3 regions of the Clostridium sp. MB05 genome follow, and region 3 is predicted to be linked to each of the others. Evidence: a T-box and tRNA genes for the amino acid it is inferred to sense, from the RefSeq annotation. Region 3 holds a T-box; the other regions hold tRNA genes.
What was found. The T-box of region 3 lies ahead of argS (arginine--tRNA ligase). A T-box ahead of a tRNA ligase gene usually reads a tRNA of that ligase, here a tRNA-Arg.

Region 1: it encodes a tRNA-Arg, which carries the amino acid that the T-box ahead of argS (arginine--tRNA ligase) is inferred to sense. The anticodon was not compared.
Region 2: it encodes a tRNA-Arg, which carries the amino acid that the T-box ahead of argS (arginine--tRNA ligase) is inferred to sense. The anticodon was not compared.

The regions. Positions count from the first base shown of each region.
Region 1 covers NZ_CP174370.1:405,416-411,060, forward strand. Annotated here, with positions in the region: gene ACH36K_RS02000 (CCA tRNA nucleotidyltransferase) at 1-339, opposite strand, end outside; gene ACH36K_RS02005 (L,D-transpeptidase family protein) at 441-1,673, opposite strand; gene ACH36K_RS02010 (DUF1189 domain-containing protein) at 1,863-2,624, shown strand; gene ACH36K_RS02015 (sensor histidine kinase) at 2,882-3,802, shown strand; tRNA gene ACH36K_RS02020 (tRNA-Arg) at 3,877-3,953, shown strand; gene ACH36K_RS02025 (Card1-like endonuclease domain-containing protein) at 4,098-5,240, shown strand; gene ACH36K_RS02030 (6-phospho-beta-glucosidase) at 5,342-5,645, shown strand, end outside.
Region 2 covers NZ_CP174370.1:258,953-264,597, reverse strand. Annotated here, with positions in the region: gene ACH36K_RS01270 (MATE family efflux transporter) at 1-451, shown strand, start outside; gene ACH36K_RS01265 (lysophospholipid acyltransferase family protein) at 640-1,365, opposite strand; gene ACH36K_RS01260 (staygreen family protein) at 1,543-2,349, shown strand; tRNA gene ACH36K_RS01255 (tRNA-Arg) at 2,430-2,504, shown strand; gene ACH36K_RS01250 (hypothetical protein) at 2,648-2,989, shown strand; gene ACH36K_RS01245 (metallophosphoesterase family protein) at 3,256-3,921, shown strand; gene ACH36K_RS01240 (hypothetical protein) at 4,303-4,467, shown strand; gene ACH36K_RS01235 (helix-turn-helix transcriptional regulator) at 4,878-5,567, opposite strand.
Region 3 covers NZ_CP174370.1:3,391,305-3,396,949, reverse strand. Annotated here, with positions in the region: gene ACH36K_RS15910 (LCP family protein) at 1-935, shown strand, start outside; gene ACH36K_RS15905 (site-2 protease family protein) at 1,058-1,702, shown strand; gene ACH36K_RS15900 (Ppx/GppA family phosphatase) at 1,755-3,263, opposite strand; T-box leader at 3,630-3,837, shown strand; gene argS (arginine--tRNA ligase) at 3,894-5,585, shown strand.

The sequences.
Region 1 (5,645 bases), 960 kb from region 3:
CTCTTTTATATCAGAAACAAATTCGACTGATGATGGTCTTCTATTGTCTAGATAGGTTCCTTCTGTTCTAAATGTAGTTACCTCATATTGATTATTACTTATAATAACTGTTACTGTTCCATGTTTTAAACCTGTTGGAATAGTTTTTTCAAATAGAGATAAGGTGGTGTCAGGTTTTGCAGAAGTAGTTATGTCATAATCTTTAGGGGAAATTCCTAGTAAGCTATCTCTAACGCACCCACCTACCATAAATGCTTTAAAGTTATTTCTATAAAATGTATCTATAATAAAATCAACTTCATTTGGAATAAATATATGCATTATTTGTCCTACTTTCAAAATATTATATAAATATAATAGCATAATTAAATATTTATAAGAAATGGTAAAATAACCTTAATCATTACATAAATAGTGATTAAGGTTATTTTAATTATATGTTAATTTATTATTATCTTAGTATCATTTGCAATATTGTCATATAACCATTTGGCGTCTTCTACCTTTAACCTTATGCAACCATGAGAGGCTGGAGTACCAAGAGTATCGTCTAATACAACAGTTTGAGTTTTATCAAAGGGAATAGAGTGAAATAAGTAATCTCCCATAAATTGAACCCAATACTTTCCACCTTGACCGAATTCCTCTGCGAAGAACCAATCTCCTCTATTAGTAACGGCAAATATGCCCTTAGGAGTTTCTTTTCCAGATATTCCTGTGGAGCAAGGGAAATTTTTAATCAACTCCCAATTATTTGTTGAACCTTTATATACATACGTCATTTGCTCAGCTAAATTTAAATAAACAAAATAAGATGTTTTACTACTAATAGATAAGGTATTAACATTCTGAGTCGTTATTGCTTGAAGAATTGCATTAGATGTATACTCCGAGTCATCTCCTTGATATTCTTCTCTAAATAATTTTATAGAACTAATTTTATTATTTATTTCTGTTATATCATTTTTACTTAATAAGTTTGAATCATACTCAGACAAAAGATTAATTGCTTTAGTATAATATTTATTTGCAACTAGTTTATCAGAAGTTTCAAGAAGATAGCCCTTATAATTTACTGTGCAATCCTTTATATATTCTTGTGCCATTGAATAATCTTCAGCTAATGATTTTGGAACTAGATTAAAGTATTTTATCGCCTTAGAATAATCTTTTGAATTAAAAGCTGAAATTCCTAAATTTAGATAATTATCTTTTTTTGATGAATTAGTGCTTGAATTATTAGATTTTGAAGATATACTATTTGAAGCACTGTTTTCAATAGGAGAATTTTCTAATGCTAAAATTAATTTATCTAATGAAGAATTTAATACATTATAGCTTTTAATTTCAGATAAAACAGCTAGTGCTTGTTTATTACTAATTTCATTGTTCTTTAAAGAAATACATAACTTATTAACAATTTCTGTAAAGTATGTTTTTAAGTCTGAACTAGTTTGATTTTTCTTAAAAGATATAATTTTTTTGTTCAAAGTATCTTTTGCTTCTGAAAACTCACAATTATTAAATGATTTATAGAAACTAGAAGTTACTTGCTTGTATTGATAGTTTAAATAAATATTTACTCCAAACCATAATAAAATAAATAAAGTTAAAATAGAAAGAAGCTTAAAAATAGAAAATTTATTTTTAGGTTTGGGCTTATTATTAAACATTAGTACCCCTCCTTATAATTCATACTATAATCATTAACCAAAAGAGGGAATTTTAATCTGAAAAAAATATTTTTATAAAAATAGCTATTATATATGAATATTGCTATAAAAAACAACTATTGTTTATAAAATTAAATATATATGGTAAAATATTTAGTAAGCGTTTAATCCAGATATTTGGAGGTATTTATGGAAGAAAACATAAGTTTTGTAAATAAAGTTAAAATTAGTGTATTAAATATAGGAAAATATAAGGAGCTATTAAGATTAAGCTTTTCTAAAGCCTTAATTTATTCTATTTTATTAAGCATTTTAGTTGGGGTAGTAACTGGAATTGCTCAGTTTGCAGCAATAAATTTAGTGCAAAAAGCTAGTAGAAATGCATTAACAGATGATAAATTTAGTTTTGAAATGAAGGATGGTGTACTAAATTTTAATGAGTCTCCTATAATAAAGGAAAAAGGAAAGTTAATATTACTTATAGATACTAATAAGTCTTTAGAAGATGAAGAAAGTGTAAGAAAAATAGTAATACACAAGGATATTTCCACAGTAATATTTAAAGATGGAATATCTGTAAGAAATAATTATCAAAAAGTAACCTATAAGTATAAAGAACTTCCATTACCACAAAATTTTGATAATGAACTAATTATTAAAGCTATAGATGCTATGAAACCACTTAAATATATAGTATTTATAGTGAATATTTTTTTAGTTTATTTAACACTCTTATTTTATGCATTTATAATTTCCTTAGGAGGAGCAATTATTAACAAAACTCAAGGTATAAATTTAGATTATGGAGATATATTTAAATTATCTTTATATGCAATGACTTTACCTACATTAATTAAATTAATTTATCCAATAGGACCACTTAGCATATTAGTATCGGGATTTTATCTAATGATAGCTATAAGTAAAATTAAGCTAGAAGCAAATATTTAATTATAAATTTAAAATCCTATAAAATAATATTAGATTGATTTCATGTATCTTTTTACTAATGAAAATGAAAATTAACATAATAGAAAGAATTATTATACAAAAAAGTGTAATAATAATGTATTAAAAATACCACTAGATAATTAATAATTAAATAAACAAAAGGGAAATTGGAAAAAAACAACAAAAAGCATTGTTGGAAAAATGTGTATATGTTAAACTGTTTATATGGTATTTATGTAAATAAATCTAAATCTGTTATGAAAGGAATTATTATCATGATTATTAGTGAAGTTATAGAATTATTAGATAATAAAAGAGATATAAGTGAGATTATATTAAATGAAAATTTTAATTTTAAAAATGAAGAATTAATTAATGTCATAACAGAGTTAATAGGAAAGGGGATTAATCAAGAAAATTTTTTGCTTAATATTTCTCATGACCTAAGAGGTCATTTAAATGTTATATTAAGTATTATGCAATGTATTGATTATGGTAGCGTAAATATAAAAGATAAAAAGGCATTAGAATATATGAAAATTGTGAAGAGAAATAGCTTAAAAATGTTAAAGTTAATAAATAATTTAATAGATACAACAAAACTAGAAAATAATTACTATGTTCTAAATAAGAAAAACATAGATATAATATCTATGATAGAAAGCACTATAAGTTGTATAGATAAATATGCGAAGCAAAAAGAAATTCAATTAATATTTGATACAAATGAAGAAGAATGTATCATGGCAGTTGATCCAGAGGTTATAGATAGAATTATTATGAACTTACTATCTAATTCTATTAAATTTTCTTATAGTAGTACTAATATATATATAAATATATTAGTACTAAAAGAAGCTATAAAAATTTCTATAAAGGATGAAGGTCCAGGAATATCAAAAGAATATCAAGAAAAAATATTTAATAGATTTTATCAAATATCAAGCAAAAAAGAAAGAGAAAATTCAGGAAGTGGCATAGGGTTGGATTTAGTAAATTACTTAGTAAAGTCACTTGATGGAAATATAGAGTTAAATAGTGAAGAAGGAAATGGATGTGAATTTATAGTAACATTACCAATAACTATTGTAGAAGAAAGTGAAGATTTCTGCATAAGAGGCGATAGTAATAAAATTCAAATGTTAGAAGTAGAATTCTCTGATATATATAATAATTAGTTTGCTATAAGCTAATTAGTTGCTTGATTTATTTCAGTAATTATGATAATATAATTATTGTTAAAATTTTATATGCGGTGGTAGCTCAGTTGGATAGAGTAGCTGGCTACGAACCAGTTGGTCGGGGGTTCGAATCCTCTCCGCCGTACCATAACCTGTAACTTAAGTTGCAGGTTTTTTTACTTTTAGATAAATATTATATAGTAATAATGTACTATTAATTATTTTTAAAATAAAATTTGATTCCTTTGGGTAAATTAGAATCATATAAATTAAAAAAAGAAGGAATTTAATTATGAGTGTAGATATATTAGTAAATCAACTAGATGAACATAATCAATCAAGTATTTTAGTAGCTAAAAAATTTAAGCCTAAAGAAGTTTTATTTATATATGATAAAAAAGATGAAGATTTAATGAATTCATTACAGGACTATTATTTAAAGTATGAACCACTAGTAATATTTGAAAGAAGATGTATTAGCGAAGGAAATATAGAGGAGTTAGAAAAAGTTATAAACATAAATAAAAATAAAGATATCTTAATTAATTTAACAGGAGGAAGTAGAATAAATTCATTAATACTTTTGGATATATGTAATAAAAATTCATTAGAATCAATATATGTAGATATAAGAAAAAAGATTTTGTATAAGATAGGTAATGAAATAGAGTTATTAAAAGAAGAGTTTGATGATATGAACTTAGATAGCCTTATAAAGTCTGCAGGAGGAAAACTTATATCTGATTCTACTAGACTTTGTGATAAAGAGGAGCTTATATATTTAACAAAGAAAATATATAAGAACTTAAATCTATGGCATAAATATAAGCAAAAGCTATATGATATGAATATATTTGTGCATGATTATCAAGATTCTGAAAAGGTTATAATTAAAAAAGAAAATTTAAATAGAGAAGAAATACAATTATTAAACAAAATACTTAGTGAGTTAAAAAAGCTTAATGGAATAGACTATTTAGAAATCGATAAAAACCAAATAGAAGTAAATTTTAAAAATGAATATTTAAAGTCTTTTATTTTTAAAAGTGGTACATGGCTTGAAATAGCAACAGATATTATAATACGCGAAATAAAAGAAATGGATGAAGTGAAAAGTGGAGTTATGTTCTTCTGGAATGATAAGAGCAAAATAGTAAGAAATGAAGTCGATGTAGTTGCAGTAAAAGATTCAATTCCCATATGTATATCTTGTAAAGATAGCGATAAATACAATGAAGACGCATTAAATGAATTAGATGTATATAGTAAACAAATTGGTGGAGACAAGGCATATAAGATATTAGTTGCAACAAAAAATCCAATAAAATCTGCAGTAATTGAAAGAGCAAAGGAAATGGACATAGATATTGTTATATTTGATGGAGATGAAGAAAAGTTTAAAGATAAGATACAGAAAATTATTAGAAGGAATTAATTTAATGTAATAAGGATTTTCAAATTTTGAAATTGTTTAAAGGTTTATATATGTATAATTAAGATATAGAAAATAATTTAAACATTATGGGGGGTTGGCATATGGCTAAAAAAGGAATAAAAATAGTTACTATAGGTGGAGGATCAAGCTATACACCTGAATTAGTAGAAGGATTAATTAAAAGATATGATGAGATGCCTGTAAGCGATTACTGGTTAGTTGATATTGAAGAAGGTAAAGAAAAACTAGAAATAGTAGGAGCACTAGCTAAGAGAATGGTTGAAAAAGCTGGCGTTCCAATGAATATACACTTAACGTTAGATAGAAGAGAAGCATTAAAAGATGCAGATTTTGTAACTACTCAATTAAGAGTAGGATTATTGCCAGCAAGAGTAAAAGATGAAA
Region 2 (5,645 bases), 820 kb from region 3:
AAATGAAGAAGATGTCGCAGTTGATTATTCACATAAAATAGGAAAAGTGGCACCGATACTTGGATTAGTAATAGGAGTATTAGTTTGGATTTTAGCACCACAAATAGTTAGGCCTTTTAACGTAGAAGCAGAAACCTTTAAGAATACTGTAACAGTATTAAGAATAATGGCATTAATAAGCCCTATAAGATCTTACAATGTAGTTATGATTGTAGGTATATTTAGAGGTGGTGGAGATACTCTTTATTCAACATTAGTACAATTAGGAACAGTTTGGTTTTATGCAGTGCCAATGGCATTTTTATCAGCTACAATATTTAGTTTACCAATAACCATTGTGTATTTATTAATATGTACAGAAGAGTTTATTAAAATATTTTTTGAAAGAAGCAGATTAAAATCAGGAAAATGGATCAAAAATGTAATAGAAGAATATGAGATAACAGCATAATGCAATAAATAATAAAAGGAGAAGAATTTTAAATAAAATATATTTTAAAAGTTTTTAGACCTTAAATTTAAAATTATGCATATTAAATTTCTCTCTCTATATATAAACAAAAAAGACCTGAAGACTTATATAAAATTTCAGGTCTTTTTTATTAGTTATTTTAAAAATACTTCTAGTGTTAATAAAGACTAATTTGGTAACTTACTTTTGATTATTTCATAAACTTTTTTAGGTAAAGCATCTTGTTCTTCTTTAGTTAAATTAGCTGTTTCTATAGCAGGATGAATATATAAATCAACATTAGCTGGCTTTATAATCCACTTACGGCTATTTGATTCCATTATCTTATAAGAGCCGCTCATTGTAACAGGAACTATTGGTACCTTAGATTTTGTTGCTAACTTAAAGCTACCAGCTTTAAAATCTCCCATTTTGTCACCTTTACTTCTTGTACCTTCTGGGAATATAACTAAGGAATGTCCATCTTTTAGAACTTTAACACCCTGTATTATAGCCTCAGCAGCTTTTCTTATATTACTTCTATCCATAAAAATACAATGCATATACTCCATCCATGTACTAACCCCAGGAATTTTTTTTACTTCTATTTTTGATACAAATCCTTTTAGACCAGGAATTTTACTAATGTATATTGGAATATCAAAATTACCTTGGTGATTTCCTATAAATAAAGCATTTTTATCTTTGGGAAGGTTTTCTAACCCATGAACTGTAACCTTAACTCCTGCAACTTTTAGAAGACCATTAGCCCAGGAAGTAGTGGATTTATAAATAACTCTTTCCTTTTCTTTTTCTAGTCCCTTCTTATCAAGACTTTTTGTTTTTATCATACGAGGCATACTGATTAATAAAGCAATAAAAAAGTATATATACCAAACAATAGATCTAAGCATGAAAATCAAATCCTTTCAATAATTTAATAAAATTACATAAATAAAGTATACAACAAAGTGAGACTATATAAAAGTATATAAATTTCTTTAATAAACAGACAAGCCTTATATGCAAGTAACTATATAAAGAATATGCACATATAGTAAACAATAAAGCGTATTTTTGAGGTGAAAATTTTGGAAAGGTTAGTTCCATGGAAAGTTATTATAGACTTTAAAGATGGTGTGTCTCAATTGGGGCCAGTAACTCCGAGAAATTATATAGTTACTTATTCTAATAATACTGAAGAGATAATGGTATCTATAGGTGGTGGTTATGACCAAATAAAAGTGAGTGTGAATGATGATGAAATGCATGGAGAATGGCATGAAAAGAACGGAAAAAATATTCTGTATCTTTATGTAAATGTAGATGGAGAAGAGAATGATATAGATAAAATAAAAAAGAAAGATAAAATATATAGAAGAAGACTTCCGTTGATAATTAATTCAATAATACTGAGTGATAGGCAATTAATAGAAAAATACCCTCATTTAGATAACTCAGATGTATTTATAAAGTTTAATTCAAAGTATGAAGACTTCTATAAAGTAGAGAATTGGGGAAAATTAAAGGATTATAAATATATTCAAGAAACTTATGATAATTCCTATCATTATAACTTAGTAGAGAAATTTCAATTAGTAGAAGGTGAAACTAGAAAAAAGAAAAATAAAGCCAATAATGAGGAAGAAGTTATATTAAACCTTTTAAATCCATATATACAAACACAACTATGCGTATTATATGGAACAGGAATAATTTACTGTGTAGATAAAAGTGAAATTATTAACATTAATAAAATAAAATCAATAGATGGTTGTGATAAAATATATGAAGTATCTGCAGCTATTAATATAAAATTAAACTCAAAAGTTAAAAAGCTTAAAGTAGATTTAATTGTAAAATCTAATGGGGTAATTATAAAAAGTATCAAGGAATAAATTAAACATATGGAGATAACATATGGTTAGGATAATATTGACATGTGCATAATGTTATTATACAATTTACTTGTAATTGTGTCTCCATAGTTCAATGGATAGAACAGTCCCCTCCTAAGGGACAGATACAGGTTCGATCCCTGTTGGGGATACCATAAAAAGCCGTAAGCCTAGTTATATAAAGGGTTTACGGCTTTTATTTTATGCCAGTGATGCCTAAAAGGTGCCTTTTGTATTTTGGTTCATCTTGTGGTGTCATCAAATTACAAATTATTTTTAAATATATTTAGATGATAAAGTGAATTTTGAAAGAATATATGGTAATAACTCTTATGATAAATTTTATGATGTGTTTGGAATGCTTAGAAATGAGAAAATGCTAGAGAATATAAAGAATCAATATGAAGTAGCTAAAGAGCGAAAACGTAGTTATTATGAAAACTTTAAAAGTAACTACAATAATTATAATTTATATGGTGGTTATCAGAGTCATAAACATAGTAACCACAATGAGGGAGATAAAAGTAAATATAAGAAACTATATAAAACTTTAGCAAAGGGATATCACTCAAATATAGTAAAAGATGATGGAGAAATGATGAAAATAGGTAATCAGCTAAACAGGGATTGGGGTATATAGTAGTTACCTAATAAATTTATTTAGTAACTACACTTAAATCGTTGATATAACTAGCTTTTAAAGATGCTTTATGCTAAAACAAGCATAAGCATAATAATTAAATAGAATTAGCACCTCACTATTTTAGTGGAAGGTTTCATATAATAGACTATGGGAATTATATCAGTTTAGACTGAGGAATATCCTGTGGTCTTTTTATTTTTATTTCGCAATTCTAATAAATGAGTGGACTACATAAGTAATCCACTCTATAGGAGGGAAAAGGTATGAGTATTTATGCTATGTCAGATTTGCATGGTTGCTATAATAAGTTTATAAATATGATTAACTTAATAGATTTTAATGAAACTGATGAACTTTATATTCTTGGAGATATATTTGATAGAGGACCTAATCCATTAGGAATATTAGACTATGTATTAGGCCATAAAAATATAACGTTAATAAAAGGCAATCATGAAAAAATGCTTGAAGAGTACTTTGAGAGTGGAAACCCTATATTATGGTTTTACAATGGTGGGCAATCAACTCATATACAGATAATGGAGAAGGACTATATATATCAAGAAACTTTATATAAATATATTAAAGAGTTACCTATAATTAAGGTTGTTGATAAGTTCATATTAGTTCATGCTGGATTACATTTTGATAAAAACTGTGATGATCTAGAGTTAGAGGAATTTTTAAAACAAGAAGAAGATATATGTTTATGGGATAGAAGTAATATAGGCAATGAGAAGAAATATAGAGATTATACAGTGGTCTGTGGACATACACCAGTACAAACAATTAACAATGATGATGATGATGATGTGAAAATCAAAATAGTAGATAAAACAATATATATTGATTGTGGGTGTGTATTTGAAGAGGCAAATGGAAAACTAGCCTGTTTAAGATTAGATGATATGAAAGAGTTTTATATTTAAGGATGGAGTGAATGGATAAAGAAGTATGCTAATATTTAGCATTGGCCAATATATTTCATAGAAACCTATGAGAATGTAGATTGTTGTGGTGTGAGACCATATGACTCCAAAAAAATGCTTTTGAAATGGGGATACATTTAAAAGATCAGTATTAGGAAAAATGATTTGCACAAGAAGCATTTTAGGCTTATGGGTAATAATCATTAGAGAACCTAATGATATTAGATAACCTATATTTGTAGTTATCATATAAATTAATAAAGTAACTACACAGAAATATCAGTAAAATTGACTTTCTCATTTTAAAAGGAAAAGTCTATAGTATTAATTTTATATTGTATAGTTATAATTGAAACAATGAATGTAATTATAGTAGGGTATATGGCAAAGATACAAATTAGATATGAGAATGAAATAGAAGGGTTAAAGATAATTAAAGCATTAAAAGGAATTAATATTAAAAAGATAAGTAAGCCATTAAAGACACGTAAGTTTTATAGGTTTTACTTAGATATAGAGTATGTACTAAGAAATGTATTAAAGTAACTACAAGGAAGTGATATAGAGGCAGCAAGTGTAGTATTTCACATGTTTAAGGTAAGTGGAGTAACTTTTAATTTTCAAATAATGGATGAAACCGCTAAAAATAACAAAATTGGCGTAGCATAACGCCACGCCAAATTACACATAAATATTTTCTTAATTCAGAGTAGGTAATCTCTTCTTTTTTTAAAATTTCTAGTTTTTCCATAGTATGAAGATCACTTTATAATTGATTTTTTTGTTTTTAAAGGACCTCACGAAACGTTAGCCCTTTGTAAACCCTTGATTTTACTAGGTTTATCAAGAAATTCAGTAGATAAAAAATATCTATATAATATTTAAATATGCAGAAAACTATAACTTTTAAAAATTTTTAACAAATAAAATTGTTAAACTTACATATGCCCACTTTCTTATTTTATAAGCTTATCATTTCTGTAAGAAAGAGGAGAAACACCTTGTTTTTCCTTAAACTTTTTAGAAAAATGGCTAGAATCACAATAACCTAGCAATTGAGATATTTCTAAAATATTTTTAGAAGTAGTCTTAAGTAGTATTTTAGCTCTATTAATCTTTAGATCGTGAATATAGTCAACAATAGAAATCCCCATAGTTTTACTAAATAAGGAACTAAGATAAGATGGTGAATTATTAAGTTCGCCTGCCATTTCATTTAATGAGAAATAATTTTCAACATGCATATGAAGATAATGTAAAATACGATTAACAGCAAAGTTAGAAGTAATCTCCATATTATTAATGATTTGTACTGTATATTTTTCAAACATTTTTATTTCAAGTTCTTGAAGTTCAACAAGTGAATTGCATTTAATAATATTTAAATAAAAGAAATTGTAAACATCATGTAAAGCAATTTTTATAATCTTATCTTTAATAATCTCTTTAGATAAAAAAGCATTCCAGATTATTAAGTCATATTTCTTTTCATCAATATCCTTTTCGATAGAAATTTCATAAATATGTTTTTTCTTAAGATGATCTAATATTTGAGTAAAGTCATTCGTTTTTATAAAGGTTTGAAAATCAGTATAAAAAAATTGATCATCTCCTATAAACTTATCAGTATCTAAATGATTATTCATTAGTATTCCCCTTAATAATTTTATATAAAAATTATACAATAAATCGAAAAAATATAAAAGAAATAAAATAATATGATG
Region 3 (5,645 bases):
ATTATGAGATAGAGGAAGTAAATAAATATATAGGTGAATCAACAGGCGTACATTCACCACCAATAACAGAAACTGGACTTCAAAAAGTAAATGGACAGCAAGCTTTATCATATGCAAGAATAAGATATGTTGGAAATGGAAACTTTGAAAGAGGAGAAAGACAAACTAAGGTCTTATATCAAATTGCTTCTAAGTTAAAACAGGTTAATCCATTAAAATATGTAGGAGTAGCTAATACTTTAGCAGAGCAAGTTAAAACTAATATAGATATTCCAGAAGCATTAAACTTAGCATATACAATTTATAAGTTACCAGATTTAAACTTTGAACAATTACAAATACCACAAGCTGATCTTATTGCAAGAGATAACTTGTATAAAGATAAGGGATGGTGCTTATTAATAGACTTTGATCAAAACATAAAGGTTTTACATGATTTTATATTTAATAATAAGCTACCAAATCCAGATGAGTTTGATTTATTAGCAGTTCAAAATGTAGCAGCAAGATATAATGCAGAAGAGGCTAGATATAATTCTATATATAACATAAAACCAGAAGATTTTAATGATAAAAATACAGATAAAATTCCTGAATCAACTCCAGGTAATAATAAAGAAAATAATAATGGAGGTGAAACACCAGGAGGTGGAACACCAGGAAGTGGAACACCAGGAGGTGGAACACCAGGAGGTGGAACACCAGGAGGTGGAACACCAGGAGGTGGAACACCAGGAGGTGGAACACCAGGAGGTGGAACACCAGGAGGTGGAACACCAGGAGGTGGAACACCAGGAGGTGGAACACCAGGAGGTGGAACACCAGGAGGTGGAACACCAGGAGGTGGAACACCAGGAGGTGGAACACCAGGAGGTGAAACACCAGGAGGTGGAACGCCAGGAGGTGGAACACCAGAAGGTGGAACGCAAAGGTAATAAAAAAGTATTTTAAGAGCTTTACACTCAGTAAAGCTCTTTCTATTAAAAAAATGTAAACAACAGGTATTTAATTTAATAAATATGTTATAATCATAAGATAAATAATAGGGAGGTGAAATATGTCAAATTATTTATTAACTAAAATATTAAGTATTCCTGCAATATTAATAGCTTTTACTGCACAAGGTTATGCAAAGGCGAAAATGGCAGATAAATTAGGTGATAAAACACCTAGATTTCAAGGGAGACTAACTTTAAATCCAGCAGCTCACGTAGATTTAATGGGGTTTGTTATGATAATATTAGTTGGATTTGGTTGGACTAAGCCTGTAGATACTAATCCAAGTGCATATAGAAGAGGTTATAAGGATGCAATAAAGGTAACTTTAGCAGCACCTCTTGCAAATTTATTAGTAGGATTTTTAGGGGTATTTATATTTGCTATATGGACTAATATAGGTTATAGGTTTACGTCTTCATCAACATATGGCATTATTGCTATAGCATTAAAATTTATATCTATAATAAATATAAATCTATTTATATTTAACTTAATTCCAATACCTGGACTTGCAGGCTTTGAATTATTTAGAGAAATAAGTCCTAAAAATTTCTATAAAGTTGCAGATAAGCTTTATCAATATCAAATGTTTATACTTTTAGGAGTAGTTTTAGCAGGACAATATATATTGCAAATACCATCTAGCTTAATATATAACTTGTTTAGCTTTATATCGTTTTTAATTGTAGGAATAATATTTTAATATAAAAAGTGGATTCAATAAGAATCCACTTTTGTATTTTTTTATTAAATATTTAAATTGCCTCTATTATAAGTTCCTTGCCATAGATTTCTTTAAATTTCTCACTAGCTCTTAAAGCTTGGCGAATTTCGAAATCTACATCTATATCTGAAGAAACCTTAAGTGTTACAGTTTCTTCGTCAAAATTGACATTAAGATTTTTAACTGCACCAACAAGGCTTCTATCTAAACCTTCTGCTATTTTAATAAGAACTCCGATTAGTTTAACAGACCTTAAATCTAATTGATTTATTACTGAAGAAAATGGAGCTAAAGGAGTTTGATAACTATTAAATCTATGAGAGGCAGCAATAGCAGCACTCATAAGTACTTCTTTTTGTGTTAGGCCATTTATATAAGAATTTAATATTATATAAAATGAATGCTTATGATGACCATAATAATTTATACTTATTCCACAATCATGAAGCATAGAAGATGTTTTTATTATATGTGAGAATTCATCTCCTAGATGATGCAAAGGCTTTAATGCATTAAATAAGTTGAAAGTCAGATTAAATACATTAGAAGCATGATTTTTATCACTGTTTAGAGTGTCTAATATACCAGTAATACTGTAATCTAAGATATCATTTGGTATAGAGTATTTACTATGTAGATATTCATACATCAAACCTTCTCTAAGTCCACGACCAGATATTATTATTTTACTACATTGAACTAGGTTTGCAATTTTCTTAAAAATTGCTGTACCACCAACTATAATATCAGCAAGCTCAGGTTCAATTCCTTCTAATTTTTGTCTTTGTTTAAAATCCTTACATTTTAATAAGTTGAATATTTCTTGAACATCTAAGTCAGAAAGTTCATAGTTATGAGGTATATCAAAAGGATATCTTTTTCTTACTCTATCTATTTTACCTATATTTCGAACTGTTGATGCAATTCCAATTATAGAATCAAACTTAGTTTCTGTAAGCCAACTTATATCATTTAGTTGAGATGATATAAAGCTAAATGCATCATTTAAATCTTGTGTAGATATTCTATCTTTTAAATTAAATTTATAAGTTAAATTAACACTTCCTACAGGTAAAGTAATTTTTTTTATTACTTTATCACCTTGAACCCATGCTAAGTGGGTATCTGTCCCTGCAACTTCGACCATTAAAGAATTTTCAATATAAATACTTCTTTTTATACCAAGGAAATTATAAGAAATTTCTTCATCACAACTTAAAACTCTTATATCTATATCTAACTCTTTTTTTATAAGGGGAAGAAGTACATCTTTATTTTTAGCTTCTCTTAGAGATTCTGTAGCTACAGCAAATATTTTATTTGCTCCAGAAACAGTACAAAGAGATTTATATGCACGCAATGTAGAAAGTATAGTTTTAAAATTTTCATTACAAATGCCATAATCAGTAACTAAATCGTGACATAATCTAATAGAAGTTTTTAATTCGTCTATTATTTTAAAATATCCATTTTCATTAACTTCAGTTAACATAAGTCTAAGAGAACTCGGACCTATATCAATAATACCAACCCTATCCATATAAACTCCTTTAATAAATACTATGAAAATTATTTTATTTATAGATATTATATCACTTTAATTAATAAAGTATATAAGTTGCAATAAATATTTTAAATTTAACTAAATTATCTTTGAAATTGATAGTATTTAAGTAAAGTCAGTATTTCAGCAACTTATATAAAAAAATTTAAAAATATATATGCTTTCAATTTTGCCATTTTACTTAAATAAGACTATTAACTTTTAATCTTATGAAACCATAATGATGTAAATTATTAATTGAAACATATATATGTTAACTAAATATATTTATATATAAACCTCTTTTAGGTTGACAATAAAAGTTTCATTTATGTATAATGTTTATATTAAATTGTAATAAGTTTATTATCTATGAAGAGAAGAGTACTATATTTGATTCTTTAAGCGAGTAAGGAATTGGTGTAAGCCTTATAAGATAAAATATTAGGAAGAGAGCCTTGGAGATAGCTACTGAAAATTATAAGTAGGATAGTTCGTATAGCTGCGTTAAAGCGTTGAGTGGCATTTTATGCAATCAGAGTGGTACCGCGGAATTTAATCCGTCTCTTAATTATTAAGAGACGGTTTTTTATTTTTATAAATCAGCATAAATTAAGGAGGATAAAAATGGATTATAAAAAGAAAGTTGCAGAAGCGATAAGTAATCATATTGATATGGATATTGAGAGTATAGAAAAACTTATAGAAATTCCACCTAAAAGTGAAATGGGAGATTATGCATTTCCATGCTTCCAATTAGCTAAAGCTTTTAGAAAAGCACCTAATATGATATCAGAAGAATTAGCAGAAAAAATAAATAAAAATGGGTTTGAAAAAATAATAAATGTGGGACCTTATGTTAACTTTTTTGCAGATAAAAGTGTCTTTACAAAGAATACAATTGAAAAAGTTTTAACTGAAGGTGAAAATTATGGTTCTTCTAATGTAGGAGATGGAAAAACTGTTTGCGTGGAATACTCATCACCTAACATAGCAAAGCCATTCCACGTTGGACATTTATTTACAACTGCAATAGGTAATTCTTTATATAAATTATTTAAAAAAGAAGGATATAATGTTGAAGGAATAAACCATTTAGGCGATTGGGGAACACAATTTGGAAAGCTTATATCTGCTTATAAAAGATGGGGAAATGAAGAAGCATTAGAGAAAAATGCAATAGATGAGCTTTTAAGAATATATGTTAAATTCCATGATGAAGCTGAAAAAGAACCTTCCCTTGAAGATGAAGGAAGAGCTTATTTTAAAGCATTAGAGGATGGAGATAAAGAAGTAGAGGCATTATGGAAGAGATTCAGAGATTTAAGTTTAAAAGAATTTGAAAGAATTTATGAGATATTTAACGTCAAGTTTGATTCATATGCTGGAGAAGCCTTTTACAACGATAAAATGGATGTAGTAGTTAATGAATTAAGAGAAAAGGGATTACTAGTAGAAAGTAATGGAGCTCAAGTTGTAATGCTAGATGAGTATAACATGCCACCTTGTATAGTTCTTAAAGGTGATGGGGCGTCAATATATGCAACTAGAGATTTAGCAGCAGCAATGTATAGAAGGAAAAACTATGATTTTCATAAGTGTATATACGTTGTAGGAACTCCTCAAGCTCTACATTTTAAGCAAGTATTTAAGGTTTTAGAGCTTGCAGGACATGAATGGGCAAAAGACTGTATTCATGTTGGATTTGGTCTTGTAAAATTTGCAGACAGAAAGCTTTCAACTAGAAAGGGAGAAGTAATTTTATTAGACGATTTAATAAAAGAATCTATAGATAAAACTATAGAAACTATAAATGAAAAAAATCCAAACTTAGAAAATAAAGAGGAAGTTGCTAAAAAGATTGGCGTTGGAGCAGTAGTATTTACTTACTTAAAAAATTCAAGAGAAAAAGATATAGTATTTGACTGGAAGGAGATGCTTTCTTTTGAAGGAGAAACAGGTCCTTATGTACAATATTCATATGCAAGAGCAAATAGTATTTTAACAAGAGCAGGAGAATTAAAAGGAAATCCTAATTACTCTAAGCTTACTTCTAAAGAAGAATTTGAGTTAGTAAAAGTAATAGAAGGATTTTCAAAACAAATACATTTAGCTATAGAAAAATTGGAACCTTCAATCGTTACAAGATATGCAATTGAAGTAGCTAAATCCTTTAATAAATTCTATAATGCTCATTCAGTATTAAATTTAGAGGACGAAGAATTAAAAGAAGCTAGACTAAATTTAGTTAAAGCTACATGTCAAGTTATAAAAAATTCTTTAGAATTATTAGGAATAGAAGTAGTAGATAAAATGTAGATAATTTCAAGGGGATACGTAAAGTCGTATCCCTTAATGTATTTTCGAGGAAAGTATAAA